Regions from separate parts of the Enterobacter vonholyi genome, predicted to be linked through region 2. Evidence: predicted binding sites of a transcription regulator. Region 2 holds the regulator's gene; the other holds the start of a gene.
What was found. Region 2 encodes CRP, which controls carbon source genes, mostly activating them, when cyclic AMP is high. Its sites were predicted from a motif close to ATGTGANNNNNNTCACAT; they were not measured.
Positions count from the first base shown of each region.

Region 1: AB3N39_RS01550 (YjcB family protein) is a predicted target of CRP. The motif match lies at 1,440-1,457, and genes of this name have one in related genera.

Region 1 covers NZ_CP162152.1:332,733-336,559, forward strand. Annotated here, with positions in the region: gene uvrA (excinuclease ABC subunit UvrA) at 1-252, opposite strand, end outside; gene ssb1 (single-stranded DNA-binding protein SSB1) at 503-1,033, shown strand; gene AB3N39_RS01550 (YjcB family protein) at 1,097-1,378, opposite strand; gene AB3N39_RS01555 (EAL domain-containing protein) at 2,023-3,588, shown strand; gene soxS (superoxide response transcriptional regulator SoxS) at 3,595-3,827, opposite strand, start outside.
Region 2 covers NZ_CP162152.1:4,066,537-4,070,363, forward strand. Annotated here, with positions in the region: gene AB3N39_RS19175 (OsmC family protein) at 53-457, opposite strand; gene crp (cAMP-activated global transcriptional regulator CRP) at 769-1,401, shown strand; gene AB3N39_RS19185 (YccS/YhfK family putative transporter) at 1,459-3,546, shown strand; gene AB3N39_RS19190 (aspartate aminotransferase family protein) at 3,543-3,827, opposite strand, start outside.

The DNA of each region.
Region 1 (3,827 bases), 730 kb from region 2:
AGAGATAGCAGGTGACAACCCTTCAATATGGTCGACATCCGGTTTTTCCATCAGCGACAGGAACTGACGAGCGTACGCCGAGAGCGATTCAACGTAACGACGCTGTCCTTCGGCATACAGAGTGTCGAAAGCCAGTGAGGATTTGCCAGACCCCGAAAGCCCGGTCACGACAATGAGTTTGTCGCGAGGGATTATCAGGTTGATATTCTTGAGATTGTGGGTGCGGGCGCCCCGAACTTCGATCTTATCCATTCACCTTTCCCGGTTGGAACACGGATTGCCTGGTTTGTTTGAAGGACAAACGGCTGTCAGAAACGGCTAATTATGACACAATTTGACCTGTTTGAATATACAGTATTGGAATGCATTTTCTGATTCGCTGTGTAACAATGTTGAGTTGCGGGAGAACTCTGGAACGTGCTACGCAACTATCAAAGTGCAGCATGGAAATGGTACACTCGCGCGTTTACACTATTAAGAAACGTATTCAGGAGACACGAACATGGCCAGCAGAGGCGTAAACAAGGTGATTCTCGTCGGTAATCTGGGCCAGGACCCGGAAGTACGCTACATGCCGAGTGGTGGCGCAGTTGCCAACATTACGCTGGCTACTTCCGAATCCTGGCGTGATAAAGCGACCGGTGAGATGAAAGAGCAGACCGAATGGCACCGTGTTGTGCTGTTTGGCAAACTGGCCGAAGTGGCCGGAGAATATCTGCGTAAAGGTTCTCAGGTCTATATCGAAGGCCAGCTGCGTACCCGCAAATGGACCGATCAGTCCGGTGCTGAGAAGTACACGACTGAAGTAGTGGTCAACGTGGGCGGCACCATGCAGATGCTGGGTGGCCGTCAGGGCGGTGGCGCACCTGCAGGTGGCGGTCAGAGCCAGCAGCAGGGCGGTTGGGGTCAGCCTCAGCAGCCGCAGGGTGGCAACCAGTTCAGCGGCGGCGCACAGTCTCGTCCGCAGCAGCAGTCTGCTCCGGCGCCGTCTAACGAACCGCCAATGGATTTCGACGACGACATTCCGTTCTGATTTCCGCGTGCTAAAAACAAAAAACCCAGACCATCGTCTGGGTTTTTTTTATTCCGTAAGGGATCAGGTAATCACCATCGGCCAGTCTGGCGGCGTGTGGCTCATCGCCTCAACCATCACCACTTTAATGTTTTCCCAGACGGCAGCGATATCCAACAGGGTGATACCAAGCAGACCCGTTGCAAACCAGCAGGCCGCACCCAGCCCCAGCAGGGTGCTGATGACAGCAAGACCCGCATAGTCAGATTTACGAAACTGAATGTTCAGCGTGCTGGCTAAAAACATCAGTACCGCACTTAACAAAGGCCAGCGCATGAGAACCATGCTGGTAGTAATGGTTGCCATAAAACCCATCCTCTACAAATCAGACGAACTGAATGAAACAGTGTTTCTCGTTACAAAATATGTGTGAACTATATCACAATTGATGATTTATTCGCCAGTGCCTGTGCGATCAAAAAAGAGGATTTTATTCCCCAGGAAAAGCGATTCTGTAGGCAGGACCAGCCTCGGCGCATGAGGAGATGAACCCACAACGTGCCGGAAACGCCCGTCGGGCAAGTGGGGATACCGCAAATTCGGTTTTTATAACAGGGGCGTTATTCTCCGCCATTACTGAAAATAGTGTGGTAAAGACCGATTATTTATAAATCAACAAACACAGTACCTGGAGCAAATAGCATAAAACGTCATGACGATGTTGTACTTTTTTCATGCTGTTAGACGTTTGGCTTAATCAACGATCGTCTGTTGTGTTATCTTTCCGTCGGCCCCGGCGGGCTGGATAATTATTTCCCTTAATTGAAACGGAACGAATACTTACAGTTTAACTTACGGGAAAATATTATCGTCATAACGAAATTTAAGATTTTTAATACTAAAAGTCAGTTGCTAACTTTGCATGATTCATGCAACGTAATCACCTGTTTAACAAAGCATCCGGCCTTCATTACTACAGGCGTACAACATGCAGGGATATAGGGCGGGAAATGAATCGTAGCGCGCGGCGCAAAATGCTCAGGGTGGTAGGGATCATCATGGTAGTTATGCTGCCGGTGATGCTTGCCCTATGGTTTGCCCAGCTACGCGCCGTGTCTGAAACAAGCGCACAGCTACGCACATTTGCTGAACTGGCTTTAGACAAAACAGAGCTGGTTATTCAACAGGTTGAGCTGGCCCGGGACGAGGCTGAAAAATATCAGGGTGAGCTTTGCACGCCGGGACACCGTCAATATATGCTGAACGTTGTTCGTGGCCGCCTGTTTGTCGCCGATTTAATTTACGCTGAAGGTCAGAATTTTCTTTGTTCGACCGTTTTTACACCGGATCATCCCTACGCCATTCCTGTCGCTAATTACACGCGTAAACCTGACGTCGCTATCTATTATTATCGCGATACCCCATTTTATACTGGCTATAAAATGACATATATGCAGCGCGGAAATTATGTGGTGGTCGTCAATCCGCTTTCATACAGCGAAGTCATGTCAGCGGATCATTCTCTCTCGTGGGGTGTGTACGACACGGTAACCAATGCTTTCTTTTCGGTTAGCCAGAAAGCCAATGTTTCTTTATTAAATTCGATGATTCGAGATAAGGAATCGGTATTTCAAAAAGATAACCGCTTTTATACGATCGTAACGTCCCCCAAAAGACCTATTGCGGCCATTGTGTCGACATCGAATAAACGCTTTTATGAAACGCTTTATCACCAGGCGACGTTGACGCTACCGCTGGGCATGATCTGCAGCATTATTATTTTGCTGGTATGGTCCCGTACCCATCGTGAGCTTAATTCGCCGGGGCGCTTACTGCACCGGGCGCTGAACAAGCGACAGCTTTGCGTCCACTATCAGCCGATTATTGATATCAAGAACAACCAGTGTGTGGGTGCGGAAGCGTTGTTACGCTGGCCGGGTTTTAACGGGCAGGTGATGAGCCCGGCTGAGTTTATTCCGCTGGCGGAAAATGAGGGAATGAGCGAGCGGATTACGGACTATGTCGTTGAGGAGGTGTTCAACGATCTGGGCCATTTCCTGGCGGAGCATCCGTATCTCTATATTTCGATTAACCTGTCGGCCACGGATTTCCACTCCTCGCGGCTGATCGCCATGATTTCCGACAAGGCTCGCCACTACGCCGTCCGCGCGCAGCAAATCAAAATTGAAGTGACGGAACGTGGTTTTATCGATGTGCCAAAAACCACGCCGGTGATTCAGGCTTTCCGTCAGGCGGGTTATGAAGTCGCGATCGATGACTTCGGTACCGGCTACTCGAACCTGCACAACCTCTACTCGCTGAACGTGGATATCCTGAAGATCGATAAATCGTTTATCGATACCTTAACGACCAACAGTACCAGCCACCTGATCGCCGAGCATATTATCGAGATGGCGCAGAGCCTGCGCCTGAAAACCATTGCGGAAGGGGTAGAGACGGCAGAGCAGGTGAGCTGGCTGTTGAAGCGCGGCGTCCAGTTTTGTCAGGGATGGCACTTCGCGAAAGCGATGCCGCCCCAGGAATTTATGACCTGGCAGCAGCAGCCTTTGCACTGAGAGTGATTAATTCAACTGGTGGCGATAGTCGCTTGGCGTACGGTCAAACTCGCGGCGAAACACGCGGGAAAAGGTTTGTTGCGACACATAGCCAAGGTCCATCGCGATATCAAAAATGGGCCGCTGCGTTGAGCGTAGCGCCTGCGCTGCCAGCAGAAGTCTGCGCTGGCGAATGTACTCACCCAGCGTCTGATGCATGACCGTGCGGAACATTCTCTGTAAATACCATTTCGAATAGC
Region 2 (3,827 bases):
CCTGTGGGAGAGGGTTAGGGTGAGGGCATCAACACGCACGATGCCCCATCAATCACGCCTCGATCACTTCATACGAATGCGTGATTTTTACCGCTTTCTCCAGCATTAATGCCACAGAGCAGTACTTCTCCGCAGACAGATCCACCGCACGCGAGACCGCCGCGTCTTTTAGTTCTTTACCTGTGACCACAAAGTGCAGGTTAATATGGGTGAACAGACGTGGCGCCTCTTCACGCCGTTCTGAGGTGAGTTTAACCTCACAATCCGTCACGTCATGACGACCTTTTTGCAGAATCGACACCACGTCAATGGCGCTGCATCCGCCTGCCGCCATCAGCACCATTTCCATTGGGCTTGGCGCTTTATCGCCGGAGTTACCGTCCATTAAAATCTGGTGCCCTGACGCGGATTCGCCCAGGAACGTTAAACCTTCAACCCATTTCACGCGCGCTTGCATATTCTTAAACTCCAACGTTGCATTTTTGGTGACAGATTACGCGTGCGTTACATTTCTCGCAATGGAAGGCGACCTGCATCATGCTGAAGCGAGACACCAGGAGACACGCGGCGAAAGCTATGCTAAAACACTCTGGATGCTACAGTAATACATTGACGTTACACATGTATGCAGAGGACATCAAACTTTACTGGCTGCGAAACGTTACGGTAGCCGACTTCCCAGGGTATGGGTAAGAATTCGATTGCAACCCCAGAGTCCGGATGCATTTGATGACTCTGGTGACAGCTTATAACAGAGGATAACAGCGCATGGTGCTTGGCAAACCGCAAACAGACCCGACTCTCGAATGGTTCTTGTCTCATTGCCACATTCATAAGTACCCATCAAAGAGCACGCTGATTCACCAGGGTGAAAAAGCGGAAACGTTGTATTACATCGTTAAAGGCTCGGTGGCAGTGCTGATCAAAGATGAAGAAGGGAAAGAGATGATCCTTTCTTATCTGAACCAGGGCGATTTCATCGGTGAACTGGGCCTGTTTGAAGAGGGCCAGGAACGTAGCGCCTGGGTTCGTGCAAAGACAGCATGTGAAGTGGCTGAAATTTCTTACAAGAAGTTCCGTCAGCTGATTCAGGTTAACCCTGACATTCTGATGCGTCTTTCTTCCCAGATGGCGCGCCGTCTGCAGGTCACGTCAGAGAAAGTGGGTAACCTCGCCTTCCTGGACGTTACCGGCCGTATCGCGCAGACCCTGCTGAACCTGGCGAAACAGCCAGACGCCATGACCCACCCGGACGGCATGCAAATTAAAATTACCCGTCAGGAAATTGGTCAGATCGTCGGTTGCTCCCGTGAAACAGTAGGCCGTATCCTGAAAATGCTGGAAGATCAAAACCTGATCTCCGCCCACGGTAAAACCATCGTGGTCTACGGAACGCGTTAATTCCGCTTAAACGGCGTGCCATCGCAAGGTGTCACGCCGTTTTTGTCTCTACTCCCCATGTGGCGCAGGCTGATCTATCACCCGGAAGTTAACTACGCACTGCGACAAACGCTGGTGTTGTGTCTACCCGTGGCCATAGGCCTGATCCTCGGACATCTTCAGCAGGGCCTGCTGTTTTCTCTCGTACCCGCCTGCTGCAACATCGCCGGTCTGGACACGCCGCATAAGCGCTTTTTCAAACGCCTGATCGTTGGCGGCTGCCTGTTTGCGGGCTGTAGCCTCGCCGTACAGCTGTTACTGGCTCGTGATATCCCGCTGCCGCTGATCCTGACCGTGCTGGCGATGACGCTCGGCGTCACCGCCGAAATCAGCTCGCTGCACGCCCGCCTGCTTCCCGCCTCGCTGATTGCGGCCATCTTCACGCTGAGCCTCGCCGGGAATATGCCTGTGTGGGAGCCGCTGCTGATCTACGCTCTGGGGACGCTGTGGTACGGGCTGTTTAACTGGTTCTGGTTCTGGCTGTGGCGCGAACAGCCGCTGCGCGAATCCCTGAGCCTGCTCTATGTGCAGTTGGCGGATTACTGCGAGGCCAAATACACCCTGCTCACCCAGCATACCGATCCGGAAAAATCCTTACCGCCGCTGCTGACGCGCCAGCAGAAGGTGGTGGATCTCATAAGCCAGTGCTATCAGCAGCTACACATGCTCGCCGCCAACAAGAACCACGAGTATAAACGCCTGCTGCGCACCTTCCAGGTCGGGCTGGATCTACAGGAACATATCTCCGTGAGCCTGCACCACCCGCAGGAGGTACAAAAGCTGGTCGAGCGCAGCCATGCCGAAGCGGTGATCCGCTGGAACGCGCAGACCGTCTCCGCACGCCTGCGGGTGCTGGCCGATGATATTCTCTATCACCGCTACCCCACGCGCTTTAACATGGATAAACAGCTCGGCGCGCTGGAGAAAATCGCCCGCCAGCATCCGGATAACCCGGTCGGACAGTTTGCCGCCTGGCACTTCAGCCGCATCGCCCGGGTATTGCGCACCCAGCGTCCGCTTTATCCCCGCGACCTGATGGCGGATAAGCAAAAACGGCTGCCGTTATTGCCCGCGCTCAAAAGCTATCTTTCTTTTAAATCGTCCGCCCTGCGCAACGCCGCAAGGATTAGCGTGATGCTCAGTACCGCCAGCCTGATGGGCATGGCGCTGCATCTGCCGAAGCCCTACTGGATCTTAATGACCGTGCTGTTTGTCACCCAGAACGGCTACGGTGCCACGCGGGTGCGTATTCTGCACCGGGCGGGCGGAACGATGGCCGGGCTGATCATTGCGGGAGTAACGCTGCACTTCCACGTGCCGGAAGGCTATACCCTGGCAGGGATGCTGGCGATCACGCTGGTGAGCTATCTAATTATCCGCAAAAACTATGGCTGGGCGATGGTGGGCTTTACGGTGACGGCGGTATATACCCTGCAGCTGCTTACGCTCAATGGCGAACAGTTTATTGTCGCCAGGCTGATTGATACTCTGATCGGCTGCCTGATTGCCTTTGGCGGCATGGTCTGGCTCTGGCCGCAGTGGCAGAGCGGGCTGCTGAGACAGAACGCCCACGACGCGCTGGAGGCCGACCAGCAGGCCATTCGCCTGATCCTGAGCGATGACCCGCAGCCGTCCCCGCTGGCCTATCAGCGCATGAAAGTCAACCAGGCGCACAACGCCCTGTTCAACTCGCTTAACCAGGCGATGCAGGAGCCGGGCTTTAATTCGCACTATCTGGCCGATATGAAGCTCTGGGTGACGCATAGCCAGTTTATCGTCGAGCACATTAACGCCATGACCACGCTGGCGCGCGAGCACACGATGCTGACGCCGGACCTGGCGCAGCGCTATCTGCAGTCATGTGAAATTGCGTTGCAGAGGTGTCAGCAGCGTCTGGAGTATGACGCGCCGGGCGAGTCGGGAGACTCAAACATTCTGGAAGCGCCGGAGACGTTGACCCACGGGCCAATGAGCACCCTGGAGCAGCACTTGCAGCGCGTTCTGGGGCATCTGAACACCATGCACACCATTTCGTCGGTGGCATGGCGTCAGCGTCCGCATCACGGCATTTGGTTAACGCGCCGGTTGAAACGAACCGAATATTAGCCTTTAACGATCTTCGCAACCGCCGCGGCAAACCGGGTCAACCCGTCTTCAATATCCTTATCCTCCACCACCAGCGACGGCGCAAAGCGCATGACGTCCGGTCCGGCGTTGAGCACCATCACCCCTTCGCGAGCGGCGGCGTGCAGAAAGTCGCGAGCGCGGCCCTTGTACTGCGGCTTAAGCTCGGCGCCAATCAGCAGCCCCATCCCGCGGATCTCGCTGAACACGTCGTACTGCTCATCAACCTTTTTCAGGTGTTTCACAAACAGCTCGCGCTTCGC